3 regions of the Cupriavidus sp. HE11 genome follow, and region 1 is predicted to be linked to each of the others. Evidence: predicted binding sites of a transcription regulator. Region 1 holds the regulator's gene; each other region holds the start of a gene.
What was found. The regulator sigma-54, encoded in region 1, starts transcription at its own class of promoters, with help from an activator protein. The targets are predictions, from matches to a motif close to TGGCANGNAANCTGCTTT.
Positions count from the first base shown of each region.

Region 2: ACOABP_RS17965 (isopenicillin N synthase family dioxygenase) is a predicted target of sigma-54. The motif match lies at 5,709-5,726, and genes of this name have one in related genera.
Region 3: ACOABP_RS18505 (ATP-NAD kinase family protein) is a predicted target of sigma-54. The motif match lies at 1,274-1,291, and genes of this name have one in related genera.

Region 1 covers NZ_CP184464.1:2,292,068-2,299,041, reverse strand. The annotation lists gene ACOABP_RS10705 (monovalent cation:proton antiporter family protein) at 1-511, opposite strand, end outside; gene ACOABP_RS10700 (KpsF/GutQ family sugar-phosphate isomerase) at 661-1,644, shown strand; gene lptC (LPS export ABC transporter periplasmic protein LptC) at 1,648-2,277, shown strand; gene lptA (lipopolysaccharide transport periplasmic protein LptA) at 2,342-2,986, shown strand; gene lptB (LPS export ABC transporter ATP-binding protein) at 3,010-3,810, shown strand; gene ACOABP_RS10680 (RNA polymerase factor sigma-54) at 3,988-5,469, shown strand; gene hpf (ribosome hibernation-promoting factor, HPF/YfiA family) at 5,520-5,873, shown strand; gene ptsN (PTS IIA-like nitrogen regulatory protein PtsN) at 6,373-6,828, shown strand; gene hprK (HPr(Ser) kinase/phosphatase) at 6,897-6,974, shown strand, end outside.
Region 2 covers NZ_CP184465.1:107,944-114,917, forward strand. The annotation lists gene ACOABP_RS17940 (class I adenylate-forming enzyme family protein) at 1-1,040, opposite strand, end outside; gene ACOABP_RS17945 (SDR family oxidoreductase) at 1,065-1,829, opposite strand; gene ACOABP_RS17950 (arylamine N-acetyltransferase family protein) at 2,044-2,946, opposite strand; gene ACOABP_RS17955 (Mpo1 family 2-hydroxy fatty acid dioxygenase) at 3,163-3,660, shown strand; gene ACOABP_RS17960 (HU family DNA-binding protein) at 3,934-4,395, shown strand; gene ACOABP_RS17965 (isopenicillin N synthase family dioxygenase) at 4,523-5,515, opposite strand; gene ACOABP_RS17970 (zinc-binding dehydrogenase) at 5,836-6,918, opposite strand.
Region 3 covers NZ_CP184465.1:222,514-229,487, reverse strand. The annotation lists gene ACOABP_RS18510 (thiamine pyrophosphate-dependent dehydrogenase E1 component subunit alpha) at 1-143, opposite strand, end outside; gene ACOABP_RS18505 (ATP-NAD kinase family protein) at 195-1,238, opposite strand; gene ACOABP_RS18500 (sigma-54-dependent Fis family transcriptional regulator) at 1,431-3,413, opposite strand; gene ACOABP_RS18495 (FMN-binding glutamate synthase family protein) at 3,747-5,342, shown strand; gene ACOABP_RS18490 (YdcF family protein) at 5,343-6,110, opposite strand; gene pcaD (3-oxoadipate enol-lactonase) at 6,204-6,974, opposite strand, start outside.

The DNA of each region.
Region 1 (6,974 bases):
CGGGGATGATGATCAGCAGCGGCACCACGGCCAGATCCTGGAACAGCAGCACGCTGATGATGTTGCGGCCGTGCTCGCTTTCCAGTTCCATGCGCTCGGACAGCATCTTCACGACGATGGCCGTCGACGACATGGCCAGTGCGCCGCCCAGCGCCACCGACGCCTGCCAGGTCAGCGGAAACGCCCAGCTGAACAGCCAGCTGGCCGGCAGCACGGCCAGCAGCGAGAGCACCACCTGCGACCCGCCCAGCCCGAACACCAGCCGCTTCATGGCGCGCAGCTTGCTCAGGCTGAACTCCAGGCCGATCGAGAACATCAGGAAGACCACGCCGAATTCCGCCAGGTACTTGGTCTGGCCCGTATCGCTGGCCAGCCCCAGCGCATGGGGGCCGATCAGGATGCCAACCGCCAGGTAGCCCAGCATGGGCGGCAGTTGCAGCATGCGGAAGGCCACCACGCCAAAAACGGCGGCGGCCAGCAGCACAAGGGTCAGTTCCAGCGGAGAATGCATTCGGCAGGCTTCAAAAACGCCGGCCGGGCACGCGCCTGAGCCGGCATCTGCACCCCGCCGGCAAAAGACGGCAAGCGCGGCGGTCGTCACGGCTGCCGGGCGGATTGCCGGGCCAGACGCCATCGCATTCGTTGGTATACTCCAGCGCCATGATAGCCAATTTCGATGCGAATCGAGCACTCGAGCTCGCTCGCCACACCCTCCAGATCGAGGCCGACGCCGTTTCGGCGCTGGCCGGCCGCCTGACCCCCGCCTTTACCCGGGCCGTCGAGATGATTCTCGGCTGCACGGGCCGCGTGGTGGTCTCGGGCATCGGCAAATCCGGCCATATCGGCCGCAAGGTGGCCGCCACGCTGGCGTCCACCGGCACGCCGTCGTTCTTCGTCCATCCGGCCGAGGCCAGCCATGGCGACCTCGGCATGATCACGCGCGACGACGTGCTGATCGCCTTCTCGAATTCCGGTGAAACGGCCGAACTGCTGTCGATCGTCCCGATCGTCAAGCGCATCGGCGCCGGCCTGATCTCGATCACCGGCAACCCCGAATCGAACCTGGCCAAGCTGTCGGATGCCCATCTGGACGGCGCCGTGGCGCAGGAAGCCTGCCCGCTGAACCTGGCCCCCACCGCAAGCACCACGGCCGCGCTGGCCCTGGGCGATGCGCTGGCCGTGGCCGTGCTCGATGCGCGCGGCTTTGGCGAGGAAGACTTCGCCCGCTCGCACCCGGGCGGCGCGCTGGGCCGCAAGCTGCTGACCCACGTGCGCGACGTCATGCGCAGTGGCAACGCGGTGCCGGAGGTGCGCGAAAATACGCCGCTGGCCCAGGCCCTGATGGAAATCACGCGCAAGGGCATGGCCATGACCGCCGTGGTGGATCCCGACGGCCGCGCCGTGGGCGTGTTCACCGACGGCGACCTGCGCCGCCTGCTGGAAACCCCGCGCGACTGGAAGACCGTGCCGATCGGCGAGGTCATGCACCACAATCCGCGCACGGTCCATCTGGACCAGCTTGCCGTGGAAGCCGTGCAGATCATGGAAACGAACCGCATCAACCAGCTGCTGGTCGTCGATGGCGACGGCCGCCTGGTGGGCGCGCTCCATATCCATGACCTGACGCGCGCCAAGGTCATCTGAACGATGCCGGACTTCCTGTCCAGACTCACCGGCCTGATCATGCGGCTGCTGCCGCTGCTGCTGATGGCCATCGTCGCCGGCAGCACGTTCTGGCTGGTGCAGCTGAACTCGCCGCGCGAGGCCAGCGAGCAGTCGCGCGCCAAGCGCCATGAGCCCGACTACTGGATGGAGCGCTTCTCGTCCACCGAGCTGGCCGAGGACGGCACCACCAAGCTGCGCTTCACGGGCGTGAAGATGGTGCACTTCGAGGACGACCAGACCTACGAGGTGACCACGCCGGCCATGCGCTCGTACGAGCCGGACCGCCCGCCCGTTACGGCCAACTCCGACCGCGGCACCATGAACGCCGAGGGCTCGATCATCGATCTCTACGGCAATGCGTTCGTGGTCCGTCAGGCCGGCGTCGACCCGTCCAAGGACCCGCGCATGACCGCGGCATCGCAATACTTCCAGTTGCTGGTCAATGACGACATCGTCAAGACCGACAAGGCGGTACAGCTGACGCGCGGCCCGTCGGTCATGAATGCAAACGGCATGATCTTCAACAACGTCACCCGCGAAGTACAATTGCTGGGTAACGTACGCGGCACGATCATCATGAACTCGCCGCAGGGGCAGGCCAGGACCCAGTGACCCCGGGGGACGCAAACGCTCCGGCGCATCCTGGCCGCCGTCTTTATCTCACCACTCGCCAAACATGACTGCATCCCTGACGACATCGCCCTGTCGCCGCCTCGCGCCCGCCCTGCTGGCTGCCATCGCCGCTCTCGGCCTGACGCTGGCCGCGCCGGCCTTTGCCGAACGCGCCGACCAGGGCAAGCCGCTGGTGCTGGAGGCCGACAACGCCAGCTACGATGACGTCAAGCAGATCTACACCCTCACGGGCAACGTGGTGCTGACCAAGGGCACGATGGTGCTGAAGTCCGACGCGGCCGAATTGCGCACCGACCCCGAGGGCTACCAGTACGCCATCGCCACGGCCAAGCCCGGCCATCAGGCGTATATCCGCCAGAAGCGGGATGGCGTGGACGAGTACATCGATGGCTGGGGCGACCGCATCGAATACGACGGCAAGTCCGAGATCAACAAGCTGATCGGCCATGCCCGCGCGGCGCGCGTGTCCGGCGTCGGCGCGAAGATCATCGACGAAATCCGTGGCGCGGTAATTACCTACGACAGCCGCAACGAGTATTACACCGCCACCGGTGGCGACGCCAACACCACGGCCGGCAATACGTCGGGCCGCGTGCGCGCGGTGCTGTCGCCCCGCGCGGACGCCAGCGCCCCGGCCGCGTCCAGCGCGCCGCTGGACCTGAAGCCGTCCACCGCGCCCAAGCCTTAACGTTTTACCTCCAGCCAGTCCTGATGAACGATACCGCCACGCTCGCCGCCTCTGCCCCGTCCAACGCATCCGCCGTCCGCACCGACAGCAGCACACTGGTCGTGCGTCACCTGAAGAAGCGCTACGGCACGCGCACGGTGGTCAAGGACGTATCGCTCGATGTGAAAAGCGGCGAGGTGGTGGGGCTGCTTGGCCCCAATGGCGCGGGCAAGACCACGTCGTTCTACATGATCGTGGGCCTGGTGGCGCTGGACGAGGGCGACATCGTCCTCGACGACGAGCACATCAGCGGCCTGGCCATTCACGAACGCGCCCGCATGGGCCTGTCCTACCTGCCGCAGGAAGCGTCGGTCTTCCGCAAGCTCAACGTGGAAGAGAATATCCGCGCGGTGCTGGAGCTGCAGCTGGAGAACGGCAAGCCGCTGCCGAAGGCCGAGATCGAACGCCGCCTGGATTCGCTGCTGGACGACCTGCAGATTGCCCACCTGCGCAACAACCCCGCGCTGTCGCTGTCGGGCGGCGAGCGCCGCCGCGTGGAAATCGCCCGTGCGCTGGCGTCGTCGCCGCGCTTCATCCTGCTCGACGAGCCGTTTGCAGGCGTGGACCCGATCGCCGTAGGCGAAATCCAGCGGATCGTGAGCTTCCTGAAGGCGCGCAATATCGGCGTGCTGATCACCGACCACAATGTGCGCGAAACGCTGGGCATCTGCGACCACGCGTACATCATCAGCGAAGGCACCGTGCTGGCCGCCGGCCAGCCCGAGGAAATCATCGCCAACGAGTCGGTGCGACGCGTCTACCTGGGCGAAAACTTCCGCATGTAAGCCCCCGGCCGCCCTTGCGGCCGCTCTTCCGACGGGCCATCCGGCACGTCATCGGCAGGTCATTTCTACCGCACTTGCCAACGGTTTTTCCAAAGCCGTTTCCGATCAGGAAGCCGAAGCGATAGGTTGTAGCAAATTCCGTTCCAACAACGGAAAGATGCGCATAGAATAGGTCGCATGAAACCTTCGCTTCAGCTCCGCCTCTCCCAGCATCTGGCCCTGACGCCGCAACTGCAACAGTCCATCCGGCTGCTGCAGCTTTCCACGCTCGAACTGCAACAGGAAGTGGAACAGGCGCTGACGGAAAACCCGCTGCTTGAACGCGAGAACGACTGGATCGAAAGCCCGCTGCGCGTGGCGGCGGACGGCTCCGTCAACCTGCAGAGCGCCCCGGCGCCGGCCCCGGCCGAGCCGCAGGCCAACGGTGACGACCGCGCCGAGCACGCGGCTGGCGGCGACGAAGAAGGTTTTAGCGATTCCGCGAGCGAAGACTATGGCAGCGACTGGAGCCTGGACGACTTCGCTCGCCGTCCGCAGAACGACGAAGACGAAAAGACGCCGATGCAGTTACGCGATGCGGACCCCACGCTGCGCGAATACCTGATGGAACAGCTGACGCCGCTGAAGATTTCGGCGCGCGACAAGGGCCTGGCCATTTTTCTGATCGAATCGCTCGACGACGACGGATACCTGAGTGCGTCACTCGAGGAAATCTGCACCGAACTGCCCGAAGAGCTGGAATTCGAGATCGAGGAAGTGCAGGCCATGCTGACGCTGCTGCAGAGCTTCGATCCGCCGGGCGTGGGCGCGCGCAATGCCGCCGAGTGCCTGAGCCTGCAACTGAAGCGGCTGCAGCATCCGCAACGCGAACTGGCCCTGTCCATCGTCAACCATCATCTTGAACTGCTGGCCGTAAGGGATTACACGCGTCTCAAGAAAGCGCTGCAGGTTGACGAAATTGCACTAAAGGCGGCGCACGATCTGATCCGCTCGCTGGCACCGTACCCGGGGCATGCGTACAGCCGCCCCGAAGCGGATTTCGTGGTGCCCGACGTGTTCGTGCGCAAGAGCGGCAGCAGCTGGATTGCACAGCTGAATCCGGACGTCATGCCGCGCCTGCGCATCAACGACATGTACGCGCAGATTTTGCGCGGTGCAAAAGGAGAAGCGGGTGCGGCGGGCCTGCAGCAGAAGCTGCAGGAAGCCCGGTGGCTCATCAAGAACATTCAGCAGAGATTCGACACGATCCTGCGTGTGGCGCAGGCAATTGTGGAGCGTCAGAAGAACTTCTTTTCGCACGGCGAAATAGCAATGCGCCCCTTGGTTTTGCGGGAAATAGCCGATACACTCGGTTTACATGAGTCGACCATTTCCCGGGTGACTACGAACAAATACATGGCCACGCCAATGGGTACTTTCGAGTTGAAGTACTTCTTTGGTAGCCACGTCTCCACGGAGACGGGCGGCGCGGCCTCATCCACGGCGATCCGCGCGCTGATCAAGCAACTGATAGGAGCCGAAGACCCCAGGAATCCTCTTTCCGACAGCCGCATCGCCGAATTGCTGGGCGAACAGGGCTTTGTGGTCGCACGCCGCACGGTGGCCAAATACCGCGAAGCGCTGAAGATCCCCGCAGTGAATCTCCGCAAGTCTTTGTAGCCGAGCCGCAACCGCCTGCCTGGTGCGGCTCTTTCAGAAGGAGAAGCGCTATGAACTTCAAGATCAGTGGACACCACCTCGACATCACGCCGCCGCTGCGTGAGTATGTGGAAACGAAACTGGAGCGAATTGTCAGACATTTCGATCAGGTCATTGGCGTGAGCGTGCTGCTATCTGTCGACAACCACAAGGAAAAGGACAAGCGTCAGTACGCGGAAATCAATCTTCATCTCAAGGGCAAGGACATCTTCGTCGAAGCGCACCATGAAGACCTGTACGCCGCGATCGACTGTCTGGTCGACAAGCTCGACCGGCAGGTGATCCGCTACAAGGACCGCGTGCAAGGCCATGACCGGGAAGCGGTCAAGTACCAGATGGCTGAAGCCCAACTACAGCAACAATAGGCTGGCAACCCGTGAACTGCCCCTCCAGGTGGACTTGAACATCCCCCGAAAGGACTGATAGGAAGAGAGCAAAGCCGCGCAGATGCGCGGCTTTTTTGATGGGTGCACGCTCCCGGCAGGCCGAAACTCTCCGTTACCTTCGCGCCACGGCAGAAACCATTTGATTCACCGGGGGTGTTCGCATCTTGCGCGGCTCGGTGTATGCTGCGCCATACAATAACGACAGGCAGAACGGTCCCGGTGACCCGCACGGCATACCGCATGACGGAAGATCATGCAGGCGCTGGCGGCAATACCCGGGTGGGCAATCCGGCCGGCCAACCGCGGCACCACCCGCGGCGCCGGCGCTGCAGCGCACAAGCGCGCTGTAGCCCTGCTCTATAATGAGCCGGACGCTCCAATGCGTGCGTCCACCAAGCACTCGATATCCTGAATTGCCCCATCCGGCGGGACGGCATTTGTGCGCCGTATCGCCAACCTGACTTCTCGTGCATCGCCCATGAATCGTTTGGCCAAATTGCTGCCACCCGGCAACATCCACCTCGACGTCACCGTCACCAGCAAGAAGCGGGTCTTCGAGCAAGCCGGGCTCCTGTTCGAGAACAACCATGGTGTGGCCCGGGCCACCGTCACGGACAACCTTTTCGCGCGCGAATCGCTTGGCTCGACTGGCCTGGGTGCCGGCGTGGCCATTCCGCACGGCCGCATCAAGGGCCTGAAGCAGCCGCTGGCCGGCTTCATGCGCCTGGCCGAACCGATTCCGTTCGAATCGCCCGACGGCAAGCCGGTCTCGCTATTGATTTTCCTGCTGGTGCCCGAACAGGCCACGCAGCAGCACCTCGAAATTCTCTCGGAAATCGCACAATTGCTGTCGGATCGCGAGATGCGCGAAGGCCTGGCCACGCTGCCCACGCCCGAAGCCGTCCACCAGTTGCTGACCGAATGGCATCCGTGACGATCCGCCGGCTGGCCTGGCTGGCCGGCTGAAGCCATACCCCGCCCCCTCGTAGAAAGTCATCCCGCATGGAACTCACCGGCGTCACCTCGCAGTCGATCTTCGACGACAACGCAGCCGACATCAAACTGTCGTGGGTCGCCGGT
Region 2 (6,974 bases), on a different replicon from region 1:
GGATGCTCGATGATCTGCCAGGCGATGGTGGGCACGCCGCCGGCCGAGGTGCAGCGCTCGCGCTCGATCAGCTCCATCGCACGCAGCGTGTCCCAGCGATACATCAGCACGATCTTGCCGCCGCTTGCCAGTGCGCCGTTCAGCACCGACATGCAACCCGTGACGTGGAAGAACGGCACGGCCAGCAGCGCGGCCTTCTGCGGGGCGTCGGGATTTGCCTCCGGTACCGGCTCGCCGCGCCGCAGCAGGTTGCGCAGCGGGCTGAACTGCGCGCAGACGGCCACCGAGCAGGCATTGCGGTGGGTGCCGACGGCACCCTTGGGTTTGCCGGTGGTGCCCGACGTGTAGAAGATCGTGGCGTCGTCTTCGGGGTCGAGCGGCACCAGCGGCAGCGACTGCGATGGCAGTGACGGCCAGGCGTCGGATTCGCCGATCACCGAGGCCAGCGGCACGATGCGCGGGTCGTCGAACGTGGTGCCGGCCGGCGCGCGGGACACGTAGATGCGTTCCAGCGCAGGGCAGTTGGGCAGGTGTTCCAGGATGCGGTCGAGCCGCTCGTGGTCGACGATGGCGATGCGGCTGCCCGAATCCGACAGCCCGTATTCGAGTTCGGGGCCGGTCCACCACGCGTTCAGCGGCGTGACGATGGCGCCGGTCAGTAGCCCGGCATAGAATGCCACGGGCCACTCGGGCAGGTTGCGCATGGCCACGGCCACGCGGTCGCCCTTGCGCACGCCGTCGCGCACCAGCTGGTGCGCGAGCGCGGTGGCCGCCAGGGCAAACGCGCGATAGCTGACGCGTTCGTCCTCGTAGACCACGAACGTCTTCTCGCCCCAGGCCGCGGCGACCAGGAACAGGTCGCGCAGCGTGGGCGGCGCGTTCTTCCAGACCGTCGTGGGAATGCCCCGGATCACACGCGTCTCGGTTTCGAACGGCGCGCCGGAAGCGGTCAGCCGGGCGTGCGCCTCGGCAATCGACATGACCGGCCACTGCGGGCCGGCCTGCGAGGGTTGCTGCGGATGTTGCGGATGTTGCGACATGCGTTGCCTCCCGCGCAAAACAGATCAGATCGTGACGCCCCCGTCCACCACCATGGCCTGGCCCGTCATGAACGTGCTGGCCGCCGACGCCAGGAAACACGCCGCACCGGCGATTTCCACCGGCTCGCCGATGCGGCGCAGCGGCGCGTTCTCGGTGGACTGCTTGTAGCGTACCGGATCGTCCCACAGCGCCTTGGCGAAATCGGTCTTGATCAGGCCCGGGGCGATGCAGTTCACGCGTACATTGTGCGGCCCGAACTCCACGGCCAGGTTGCGCGCCAGCTGGAAATCGGCCGCCTTCGACACGTTGTAGACGCCGATGGTGGGCGATCCGCGCAGGCCGCCAATCGACGACACGATGATGATCGAACCCTCCTTGCGCTCGATCATCTGCGGCGCCACCATCTGGATCAGCCAGTGGTTCGAGATCACGTTGTTGTCCAGCACCTTGCGGAACTGGTCGTCCGACACACCGCTCATCGGCCCGTAGTAGGGGTTCGAGGCAGCGTTGCAGACCAGGATATCCACCTTGCCGAAGGTGCGGTTGGTTTCGTCGACCAGGTTCTGCAAGGCTTCCTTCGACGAGATATTGGCCGCCACGGCCAGCGCGGTGCCGGCGCCGTGTTGCGCATTGATGGCATCGGCCACTTCCTGGCAGGCCTCGGTCTTGCGCGACGAGATGACGACCTTGGCGCCCTGGATGGCCATTTGCTCGGCAATGGCCCGGCCAATGCCGCGCGAGGACCCGGTGATGATGGCAACCTTGCCCGACAGATCGAACAATGACATGGTGTCTCCTGATATGGATAGGCAGCGGTCGTGGCCGCCGCCTGAATCGTGAATTGGCCGGGACATTATGGGCAGGCGTCCCCCCTCAGTCCACAGCCCGACCAGCACGGCAGGGCAGATATCAGCAAACTTTCTGCGGGCAATTCACGCGATGCATGAACCGTGCCGCAGCGCGGAACCCTCCGGGTCCCGGGCGGACCGGCGTGCGCACACGCTAGCGTGCCGCCAGCACGGCCGGCAACCGTGCGGCCAGCGCCGCGCGCAGGTCGTCATCGATACGGATGCCGAAGCGGTTGGCCAGCACGTCGATGGCGTCGCCAGCCGTCGCCAGTTCGGTCTTGCGCACCGTGCCGTCGGGCATGCGCTCGGTCAGGCTGCCGTTGCCAAGCGACAGTCGCGTGCCGTCGGCGTCCGTACGGGCGGCGATCAGCATTTGCGTGAAGTGGCTGTCGGGATGTGTCGACACGTACCAGTTGCGCGCCACGTAGTCGATCTGCGGCTGCGGCGTCAGGTCGAAGCGGTACAGCACGCGCCAGTCATCTGCATCGTCAGCATTCCTGCTGGCCCCGGCATCCGGATTGCGGACGGCCAGGTCATAGGCATGGAAGCTCGTGCCCGCTGCTGCGGCCGGGGAGGGCAGCAGCCGGTAGGGCGATGCGGCATCTGCCGGCAGTGACAGCGCCAGCGCGCGATCCGGCGTAGGGCCACCAAAGCCGACGTCCGCCACATGGCTTTCGTGCGCCACTTCCACGCGCAGCAGCATGTGCGACAGCCCGGTGGGACGCTCGTCGGGCACGTTCCAGCGCACGCGGGCGGCCAGTGGCGTCACCGCGAATCCCAATGCCTTGAGGCCCGCGCAGAACAGCGTGTTCAGTTCGAAACAGTAGCCGCCGCGCTCTTGGACGACGAGCTTGTCGAATACCGCTGGCAGATCGATCTGCACGCGCCGGCCTACCAGTGGTGTCAGGTTCTCGAACGGGATATGCCGCAGGTGGGCGGCAATCAGGGTGTTCAGCGTGTCCAGCGTGGGCGGCGGGGCGGTGTCGATGCCGATCCGTCCGAGCCAGGCATCGCGCTGGTCGATCGCAAGGGCGGGAATCTCGTCTACGGGGCGCATATCGAGGGGGGCTTCAGGAATTAGTAGGGCGGCTCGAATGGCGGGTAGTCCCTCTTCCGGAGCACGCAGCGCGTCACTAATATAAATCCACATCAAAACCCGGCGCGCAACGTGGTCTGACGGGCGTGGGCGCCGACCGCTGCCGGCGCGCCACCACGGTGTGATCCAGAGCGACCAGAAGCGCCTGAAAACCAGCCAGAAAAGAGGAGACGCCCCGTGAAAACCCTGATCGATCATCTGTCCAGCTACGCAGCCTACCACCGCGACAGCCGTAACGTGGGCACCCATTTCGTCGGGATTCCGATGATCGTGCTGGCGGTGACCGCGCTGCTGGGCCGGCCCGTCATGCCGCTCGGCGACGGCGCGCTATTCGTGACGCCGGCCATCGTCGTCTACGTGCTGGCGTGTCTGTTCTACCTGCGGCTGTCGTTCGGTTTTGGCGTGGCGATGTCCGCGATCCTTGCGGTTTTCGTGTGGGTGGGTGCGTGGATTGCCGCGCTTTCCACCATGGCGTGGCTGGCGACGGGCATTGGCCTGTTCGTGGCGGGCTGGGTCATCCAGTTCGTCGGTCACTACTTCGAGGGACGCAAGCCGGCTTTCGTCGACGACCTTGTCGGGCTGCTGGTGGGGCCGCTGTTCCTGGTGGCCGAAACCGCTTTTGCGCTGGGCCTGGCGCGCGAAACGCGCGAAGCCATGGCCGCGCACGCGCACTGATTCGCGGAAACTTTTCTGCATTCGCGGCGTCTGTCACACGCGAAAGTGGGGGGACGTAGTGCTCCGCAGCGTGTTTGCTGACGCAAACCAGCGACAAAACCCGGGGTTTTCACTTGGTTTGACCTGTCGCATGTGAGAAAACCCCTTTACTTCTGGTTGTTTCCGCTATGATTCAGTGCGTGCCGGCCAGCACGATTCGCACGCGATGCCAAGCGCTACGCTGCGGTGGATGCAAGGGGCCGGGACATCAATCTTCAACTCTCGTATATCGACATGGCGACCAAAGCGAAACCGACCGCGAAGACTGCAACCAAGCCTGCTGCCAAGAAGGCCGCAGCAACCAAGGCACCCGTGAAGGCTGCCGCAAAGAAGGCCGCCGCTCCGGCCAAGAAGGCTGCTCCCGCTGCTGCTCCGGCCGTGAAGCCGCTGAAGGACACCTTCAACAAGTCGAGCCTGGTCGCTCACCTGGTGGCACAAACCCAGCTCGAAGCCAAGGCCGTGAAGACGGTGCTGGCTCACCTCGAAAACACCATCGTTAGCGCGCTGAACAAGAAGGGCGCTGGCGAATTCACGCTGCCGGGCCTGCTGAAGGTGACCGCACAGCAAGTGCCGGCCAAGAAGAAGCGCTTCGGCAAGGACCCGTTCACGGGTGAAGAGCGTTGGTTCCCGGCCAAGCCGGCCAGCGTCAAGGTCAAGGTCCGTCCGCTGAAGAAGCTGAAGGACGCTGCGGCCTGATAGCCGATCCCTTTGGTAGTCGCCAGCCCGATGCCTGCCCAGTGCAGGTGCCGGGCGGCTTAAGACCCCGTGTCTCGCAAGAGCACGGGGTTTTTTGATTTTTGGGCGCCTGTCTGGCGCCCGAAAATCAATACGCCTTGAAGTTCGCCGCCACGCGCTGACGCAGGAAATCCCCCGCCGTGATGGCCGGATGCTGCTTTGCCGGCCCCTCGATCATGGCATTGCGGTTGGCCTGGCAGAAGAACGCCAGGCTGTAGCGCGGCCCCATGTACTCGCCCGGCAGCGGGTTGCGTACGCGGTGGAAGTTCGACGGCAGGCGGTCATCGCTCCAGCGCATCAGCATGTCGCCGATGTTGCAGGTGATGACGTCCTCGTCCGGCGGAATCGGTGTCCATGCCTGGGCTTCCATCTCCTTGCCCGGGCATACCTGCAGGCCGCCCTGACCCTGGCGCTGGAACAGCAGCGTCAGGCAGTCGAAATCGGTATGCGCGCCGGCACGCCAGAGATCGAGCTTGTCCTGCGCCTCGGGGGGAATCGCGTAGTAGTGCAGCAGGCGCAGCGTGCTCTGGTAGTCGGGGGCAGCGGGGTCGTGCGCGCGCTCGAAGAAGTCCGCGTCGAATCCAAGCTTGTCGGCGAAGCAGGACAACACCTTCATGCCGACATCCCAGCATTGACGTTCGAATGCAAGCATCGTGGCCTTGAAGCCGGGCAGTTCGGCGTCGGTGGGCCAGAGCGTTGCCATATGCGGGCGCGTGATCTGGTACGACTCCTTCTGGTCGGGCGTGCCGGTGGATGGGCGCACCTGCGCGCGTGTTTCCCAGCCCGCGTTGTTCGCTTTCTCCAGCGGATACTGGCCCTTGACCGTGTCAGGCAGCGCGAAGAACTGTTCGGTCATGGCAAACGCTTCGCGCACGGCTGCCAGGTCGATGCCGTGGTTTTCCAGCTGGAAGAAGCCAATTTCGACGCCAGCCTGCCAGAGTTGGTCGGCAATCTCGGATTTGCGTTGGTCAAAATCCGACAGGTCGATGCGGCGGATCTCGCGCGCATCGGTCTCGGTGCCATGGGCGCCCATGCGCGACTCGCGCGCCAGTTCGTGCAGGGAGAGGGTGGTTTCGGTCATGTCGTTCCGGGTTCAGGAAAAGTTGAACGGGTCCGGCCGACCGGGAACGCTGGATGCCTGGGAAAACAGGAAATCTCTGGCTCTCGAGTTCCGCGGCGGCGCGGACATCAAGAGCAATTTCCTGCCGCCTGCCTGCGCCGATGGGTCGGTCAGGGAACAGGCGGTTGAACGCTTCTACTCTTCGACCACAACCATCGCAGGTTTCGGGCCAACGAAAATTGGACGAATTATGGGTATTTTTCACCGTCACGGCGCATGCCGGGGTCGGTTGTGGTGCGTGCGGGCAGGTGCCGGGGCGGGGATGGTGCAAGACGTCAATGTCAAACACCGCCGCCAGGGAAAGACACCACCGTCGCATCGAGTCCGGCCTGCGCACCGGCGGCGTCGATGGCGGACTCGATGGCATCGAACGGAAAACCCCTCACGTGGATGGCATCGAGCGGAAGCTGTCCGGCACGCGCCATTGCCACCAGCGCCCGATAGTCGGCCGACGTGTACATGAAATGGCCGATCATCTCCCAGCTGTTGCGTAGCATCTCGCCGTAGGGCAGCGGTAGCGGCACGCTCATGCTGCCCATCAGCACCATGCGGCCGCGCCGTTTCAGGCTGTGCAGCGCCGCGAGCGTGCTGTCTGGCGTGGTGGCTTGCCCCACCATGTCGAACGCCAGGTCGGCGGCGCCCGAGGCCGCCTGCCGGATGGCCGCCCGGTCGGTGGCAGTGTCGCCGGTCAGTATCACCGGATGTACCCTGTCGCCGCCGATGCGTACCAATGCGTCGAGCGGACCGGCACGACGCCCCAGCGCAACCACGGCCGAAGCACCCATTGCCAGCGCCATCAACACGGCCGCCGAGCCGAATGCACCGGATGCCCCATTGACCACGACCGTCTCACCCGCCACCAGCCGGCCACGGCGCAGGCCGCCGAACGGGATGGCAAACCGCGATAGCGTGGCCAACCGGTCCGAGGCAAGGTGGTCCAGTCCGTCAAGCGCAATGAGGGTCGAAGACGGAAACTCGGCGATCTCGCGCAACGTGCCGTGCGGGAAATCACTCAGCAGCGGACCGCTGTCTGCACTGATGCCGGTCAGGCCGATCAGGATTTCGGCCGGTGCGTCGACGCTTTCCGCGCTCGTCAGGTACGGATTCACCGCCACCCTCTGTCCGACCCGGAATTGATGTACGCCCGTTCCGGTCTCGATGATCGTGCCGATACCGTTGGTGCCGGGCGTGAACGGGCCGGACGGGTACATGTACGGCAGCGCGCCGGTCAGATAGTCGCGGGTGTAGCTGAGCAGCGGTACGGCTTCCATGCGCACGAGAACGGCACCGGGCCGGACGTCGGGTACGTCGATCTCGCGCAGGGCAAGCGGTTGGCCGGGTTGGTCGAGGATCCAGGCTTTCATGACGGGTCTCCGGAAAAGGGGGCATGGCTACGGGGCCTTGCTACTTTAGGTGGCGC
Region 3 (6,974 bases), on a different replicon from region 1:
ACGAAGCCGGGAATATCCCCCCGGCCAAAATCCACATGCAGGCGTTCCTCGAAATCGCGGATCGTCCGCATCTTGCGGTACACGGTCAGCAATGTCTCCTTGTCGAGGGGCATCTGCGCTGACTGCGAAGTGCTGGCGCTCATGGTCGTCTCCTTTGGTGGTGGTACTGCCTTGTAATAGGTGGGATGAAGGATTCAGGTCAGCGCCGGTACGCTGCGCATCAGGTGCTCGCACGCCGCATAGCGCATGCAGGCGGCCACGTCGACGCTGCGGAACGCGTGGTCGTGCAGCGTGACGGTGACTTCGTCGCGCGGCCCAAACGCCAGTTCGCGTTCGCCGTCCAGTGCAACGATGCCGGCGCGCTGGCGCACGCGATGGGGCCGCGCATGGGCGATGCGGTGCCAGCCGGCAATCGGCACGTTGCAGAGCAGCCCCGGGGCAATCGGTGCCAGCAGGTCGAAGGCGCCCTCGCCGGCCGGTGCCAGCTCGATCGCCAGGCCGCCCGGCTCGCGCCGGCCTACCGGTTCCAGCAGCCCGGCGATGGCGGACAGGCCAATTGCCTGGGGATCGGCATAGGCCACGTAGACGGCGGCCAGCGTGTCGGCCCGCCATAGCGCGCGGGCACCGATGAACTGCTCGTGCGCGATCACGGCGTCGACCAGCGCGATATCGCGCCGGAAGCCACCGTCGGCATCGCGAATCACGATATCGAGCCGCTTGTTCGATGCCAGCGCCCGGCCGGCCGGGATCTGCCCGGTGGCATAGAGGCCTGCGGCCAGCCCGGTGATGGTCGGCTCGCGCATTTCGGGAAAGGCGTTGTTGGTGCCGGTGGAAAGCCCGGCAATCGGCACCGCGCCGCATTCGCGCACCACCGCGCGGTGCGTGCCGTCGCCCCCCAGCACGATGATGACGGACACGCCGGCGTCGGCCATATGGCGGGCGGCGTGCAGCGTATCGTCGACGCGCGCCGTCACCGGCATGTCGATGAACTCCACGGCGGGCAAACCGGCATCGGGACCCTGGTGACGAGCCAGATGGCGGGTCAGCATGACGCGCAGGCCCTCGCGGTCGGGCATCATCATCACGCGGTCAATGCCGCAGGCGGACAGCGCCGCCAGCAGCCGCAGCACGATATTGACGCGATCAGCCAGTTGCAGGCTGTTGGCGTTGGCGATCACGCGGCGAATATCGCGCGCCGATACGGGATTGGCGATGATGCCGACCAGCGGTACCCCCATGGCCTGTCTCCTGTCGCTCTTGTCGTGACAGGGTCATTGCAATGGGTGTGCCAAGGGATTGCGGACGGCGCCAGCCGTCAAAACGGTGGAAAACCGGGTCCGATCCGCGGGATAACCCGCAGACGGCACGCCGTTCAGGCGTGCCAGGGTGTGACAGGTGTCACAGTACAGCTGTCCAGCGGTGGACAGTCGTCACGGCTGGCCGCCATCGCGCCGGTTAGGCGACGCGATGCCATACCGCTCCATGCGCCGGTACAGGGTCATGCGGCTGATGCCGATCTGCCGCGCCACGGCGCTCAGATTCCAGCCCGATGCGCGCAGGTACTGCATCAGCAGCATGGCATCGGGAGATAGCGCCTGGGGCGAGTTGTCGGCGTCCGGCCCGACCTGGGCCGCAGGCAGGGCCCGCGCCGTCGTGGCGCCGGCGCCAAGACCGTCGGGCAGGTCGTCAGGCGTCACCACGCCAGCGTGGCAGATCGCGCACGCGTATTCGATGACGTTGCGCAGCTCGCGCAGGTTGCCCGGCCAGCGGTGGGCATGCAGCCGCTGGCGGGCCGTGTCGGCCAGCGTCACGCTGCGCTGACCACCATCGCCATCGGCCAGCATCTTGTCGATCAGCCAGTCCAGGTCCTGCCGCTCGCGCAGCGACGGCAGCTCGAAGCGCGCGCCGTTCAGGCGGTAGTAGAGGTCCTCGCGGAATTGGCCGGCCTCCACGAGCTTGTCCAGCCGGTGATGGGTGGCCGAAATCACGCGCACATTGACCGGCACCGGCCGCGTGGCGCCGATAGGCAGCACCTCGCCCTCGGCCAGCACGCGCAGCAGCCGCGATTGCAGGTCGCGCGGCATGTCGCCGATCTCGTCCAGAAACAGCGTGCCGCCATCGGCCTCCTGGATCAGGCCGCGCTTGCCGCGCGCCCCGGCCCCGGAGAAGCTGTTGGGCAGGTGCCCGAACAGTTCGCTTTCGATCAGCGTCTCGGGAATTGCCGCGCAGTTGAACGCCACGAACGGCTGCGCGCGCCGGCCGCCGGCCTGGTGCAGCGCCTTGGCAAAGTACTCCTTGCCGCTGCCGGTTTCGCCGTGGATCAGCATATGGATGCGCGCATCCACCAGCCTTGCCGCGCGTTGCAGCTGCTGCTGCATGGCGGCGTCGCCACCGCTCAACGCCGCCAGCGCGGCCGGCAACGGCGCCGCGGGCTGGGCTTGGGTACGGGACTGCCAGCGCAGCGCCGGCGGCATCACGCTCAGGTACAACAGGCCGCCGCTACGGTGCAGGGCCACCAGCCGCTGTTCGCTGGGCCGGGAATAGACAAAGCGCCCCAGATCGTCGATCCGGGCGTCGAACAGTGCTTCGAATGACTGCCCCAGCACGGGCGTGCCCGGGATTTCGCCCTCCAGCATCCGCCGCGCGCGGTTGTTGCAGCCGACGATGCGGCCGCCTTCGTCCAGCGCCAGCAGGTATTCGGGGCTGACGTCGACGAACTCTGGCGCCACGTTCAGCTTCAGGATCCAGTCCCGATGGTGGACGCGCAGGAAATTGGCGTTTTCGATATGGGCCGCGTAGATGCGCACCATCTGCAGGGCCAGGCCCTGGCTGGCCTTGGCGTCGGGCGACGTCAGCGCCGAGATGTCCAGGATCGCGTTGAGCCGGCCCTGCGTGTCGAACAGCGGCGCGGCGGTACAGGTCAGCGGGATATGCGTGGCATCGAAATGGTCAGCCTGATGGACAGTCAGCGCCTCGCCCGTGACCAGGGCCGTGCCGACGGCGCAGGTGCCCGCCCCGGCCTCGCTCCATTCCGATCCCAGGTACAGGCCGGCGTGGCGCAACGCGGCGTCGGTGTTGGCATCGCCGATATAGTCGACGGTCACGCCCTGGGCATCGGTCAGCAGCACGACGTAGCCAAGACCGGCCACGTGGCCATACAGCGATTCCAGGCCGTGCCGGGCGATGCGCGCAAAGTCGTCGATGCGCTGCTGGTGCTCGCGCAGGCACGACTGTTCCACGATCCGCGCTTCCTGCATGCGCGATGGGTCCAGCCCGTACTGATGGACGCAGCGCCGCCACGAATTCTGGATCATGGCGTCGTGCCCGATCGGCTTGGCGGATTCGGCAGGCAGGGGCAGCCAGGTGGTGGCATGCACCACGGTCTCGATGTGCTCGCGCTGCCGCAGATCCATCGCTGTCTCCTTATCGGTCTGCGGGGTACTGTATCCCACCGCCCTGCCGGCGCAAACGCGGCGCTGCAGCAAAGCGCCGCGAAATGCGCAGGGGGCCACGCCATGGCGGTTAATCGCATTTTTGATCTACATACCTGCCTTCCGGGCCAGGTGACCGGGGTGGCGACTACGCCAACCAAAAGCGACCTGGCAGCCCCGTTCTGACACAATGAGGGCGGTTAATCGCATTTTGTTGTCCGATCATCAAAACAGCGTTTCCAGTGCCGATACTTCACTTGCCTCCCCGTACGCGCCATCATCTGGGGTTGCCCATAAACCGAAAGAGTCCCTCATATGTTCGAGCGTCGTTATGGCGCCGTGGCCCTGTCGGCCTGCGGCCTGATTGTCCTGACCGCCCTGGCGGCCACGCGTGCAGTGTCGTGGTGGTGGGTGGTGCTGCCGCTGGCGCTATGCCTGGTGGGTGTCCACGACCTGCTCCAGCGGCGCCACGCAATCCTGCGTAACTATCCGATCTGGGGCCACGCGCGCTTCTTCCTGGAGTTCATCCGGCCGGAGATCCGCCAGTACTTCATCGAGGACGACACGTCCGAGGCGCCCTTCTCGCGCGCCCAGCGCAGCCTGGTGTACCAGCGCGCCAAGAACGAGGTGGATAGCCGTCCGTTCGGCACGGAATCCGACGTCAAGCGCCCCGGCTACGAATGGATCAGCCATTCGCTGGCCCCGACAAAGATCCCGTCGGCCGATTTCCGCATGACGGTGGGCGCCGACCGCGCCCAGCCCTATGACATCTCGGTCTTCAACGTCTCGGCCATGAGCTTCGGCGCGCTGTCGGCCAATGCCATCCGCGCGCTCAATCGTGGCGCGAAAATCGGCGGGTTCGCGCACGACACTGGCGAGGGTTCGATCTCGCCCTATCACCGCGCGGAAGGCGGCGACCTGATCTGGGAACTCGGCTCGGGCTACTTTGGCTGCCGCCGCCCCGATGGCGGTTTCGATCCCGACCTGTTCGCCAGGCAGGCGGCGGACCCGCAAGTGAAGATGATCGAGATCAAGCTGTCGCAAGGCGCCAAGCCAGGCCATGGCGGAGTGCTGCCGGCGGCCAAGATCACGCCGGAAATCGCGGCCACGCGCGGGGTGCCGATGGGTATCGATTGCGTGTCGCCCGCCGCCCATAGCGAATTCTCCACGCCGCTGGAGCTACTTCAATTCGTCGATCGGTTACGCAACCTGTCAGGCGGCAAGCCCACCGGCTTCAAGCTGTGTATCGGTCATCCGTGGGATTTCTTTGGCGTGGTCAAGGCGATGCTGGAATCGGGCATCCTGCCGGACTTTATCGTGGTCGATGGCGCCGAAGGCGGCACCGGCGCGGCGCCGCTGGAATTTGTCGACCATATCGGCGTGCCGCTGCAGGAAGGACTGCTGCTGGTACACAACACGCTGGTCGGCGCCAACCTGCGCGACAAGATCCGCGTGGGCGCCAGCGGCAAGCTGATCAGTGCCTTCGATATCGCGCGCACGCTGGCGATGGGCGCCGACTGGTGCAATGCCGCCCGGGGCTTCATGTTCGCCCTGGGTTGCGTGCAGGCGCAGAAGTGCCATACCGACCGTTGCCCGGTGGGCGTTGCCACGCAGGACCCGGTGCGCCAGCGCGCCATCGTGGTGCCGGACAAGGCCGAGCGCGTGGCCAATTTCCATCGTCATACCGTGCATGCGCTGCAGGAGCTGCTGCAGGCCGCCGGGCTCCATTCGCCCGCCGAGCTGACGCCGCACCATATCGTGCGGCGCTTGTCGCCCAGCGAGGTCAAGCCGATGTCCGAGCTGTTCGATTTCCTGCAGCCGGGCGATCTGGTCAACGGCAACCTGCGCTTCAGCCTGTGGGAGAAATACTGGCCGATGGCCCGGGCGGACCATTTCGGCATGCCGGGCTGATCAGTACTCGCCGAGCATCCATCCGCTGATATAGGCGAAGTACTCGCGCAGCCAGGCGTTGTAGCGCACGTAGAGCGGCGTGGGCGCGGCCACGCCCGACACGGCGCCGAATCCGGCCTTGCGCGCGATGCGCCCGGCGCGCAGCAGGTGGAAGTCGCTGGTGACCATGACCAGTGCCGCGTCCGCGCCGATGCCATGCTGTTCCAGCACCCGGCGCGAGAACCGCATGTTCTCGTCGGTGCTGGTGCTGCGGTCTTCACGCAGGACGCGCTGCGGCGGCAGGCCCTGGCTGATCAGGTAGTCAGCCATCAACCCGGCTTCGGTGCAATCGAGCCCCCCGAAATCACGTCCACCGCTCACCACGACCGGCGCCGCCGGCCACTGGCGAGCCAGCGCAAGCCCCACGTCAAGGCGAGCTTTCAGCGTGGGCGAGACTTCGCAATTGGGTGATCCGGACCCCAGCACCAGAATGGCCGCCGGCGGCTGCGTGGCCGCTTCGGGCGTGATGGGCGCGTGTGCGCCCTGACTCAGAAAGCGGAAGAAGATGGCAACGCTGATCAGCCAGACGATCAGCAACGCCCAGCCGGCGCGCCACAGCCAGGCCACGCCGGGATGCGTACGGCGCCAGCGCGCGACGGTGTCCCAGCGTGCCGCCAGGGCAAGCGCAGCCAGTCCGAGCACGCCCGGCACGACCACGCCAAAATTCATCACGCCGCGTATCGCCAGCATCAGGGCATCGCCAAGCAGCAAGCTGCCCGGCAACGCCATTGCGATACGCCAACCCTTCGATTTATTCGCCATCCCGAACCCGCAATCTGTTCCAGGCGGCGATGCTACATCCGAATGGCGGCCCCGCGATTGTCAGCCGGCAAGAAACTTGACCACTGCCTCGGTGAACCCATCCACTTGCTGCAGGTTGGAAAGGTGCGCGGCGTACAGTTCGACGTACTGCGCGCCGGGGATGGTCTCGGCCAGGTAGCGGCCATCGGCAGGCGGCGTCGGGATATCGCCCGAACCGGCGATAACCAGCGTGGGCGTCGTAATACGGCCGATTTCGGCACGCAGGTCCGAATCGCGCACGGCCAGGCAATTGGCGGCGTAGCCACGCGCATCGGTGGCGCCCAGCATGGCGCGCAGCTGCTGCACCAGTTCCGGCTGCTGTGCCGCGAAATCGGGCGTCAGCCATTTGTCGACCACGGCGGCGCCAATCGATGCCACGCCATCGCGCTCCACGGCGGCAGCGCGATTGGTCCAGTTCTCGGGCGGGCCGATATAGGCGGCCGTATTGCAGAGCACCAGCTTCTGCAGGCGGTCGGCGTGGTTCAGCGCCAGCCACATGCCCGTGATGCCGCCCATCGACAGGCCGCAGAAATGCACGCGCTGCAGGCCCAGGTGATCGAGCAGCGCGATCACGTCGCCGCCCAGCTGGGCAATGCTGTACGGGCCCTCGGTCACGGCCGACTGGCCATGGCCGCGCGTGTCGTAGCGCAGCACCCGGAAGTGCTTCGTCAGTGCAGCCACCTGCGGCTGCCACATGTCGAAGTTCGTACCCAGCGAGTTGGACAGCACCAGCACCGGCAGGCTGGCATCGCCATCCAGCTGGTAATGGATCTTCACATCGGACGGGGCGGA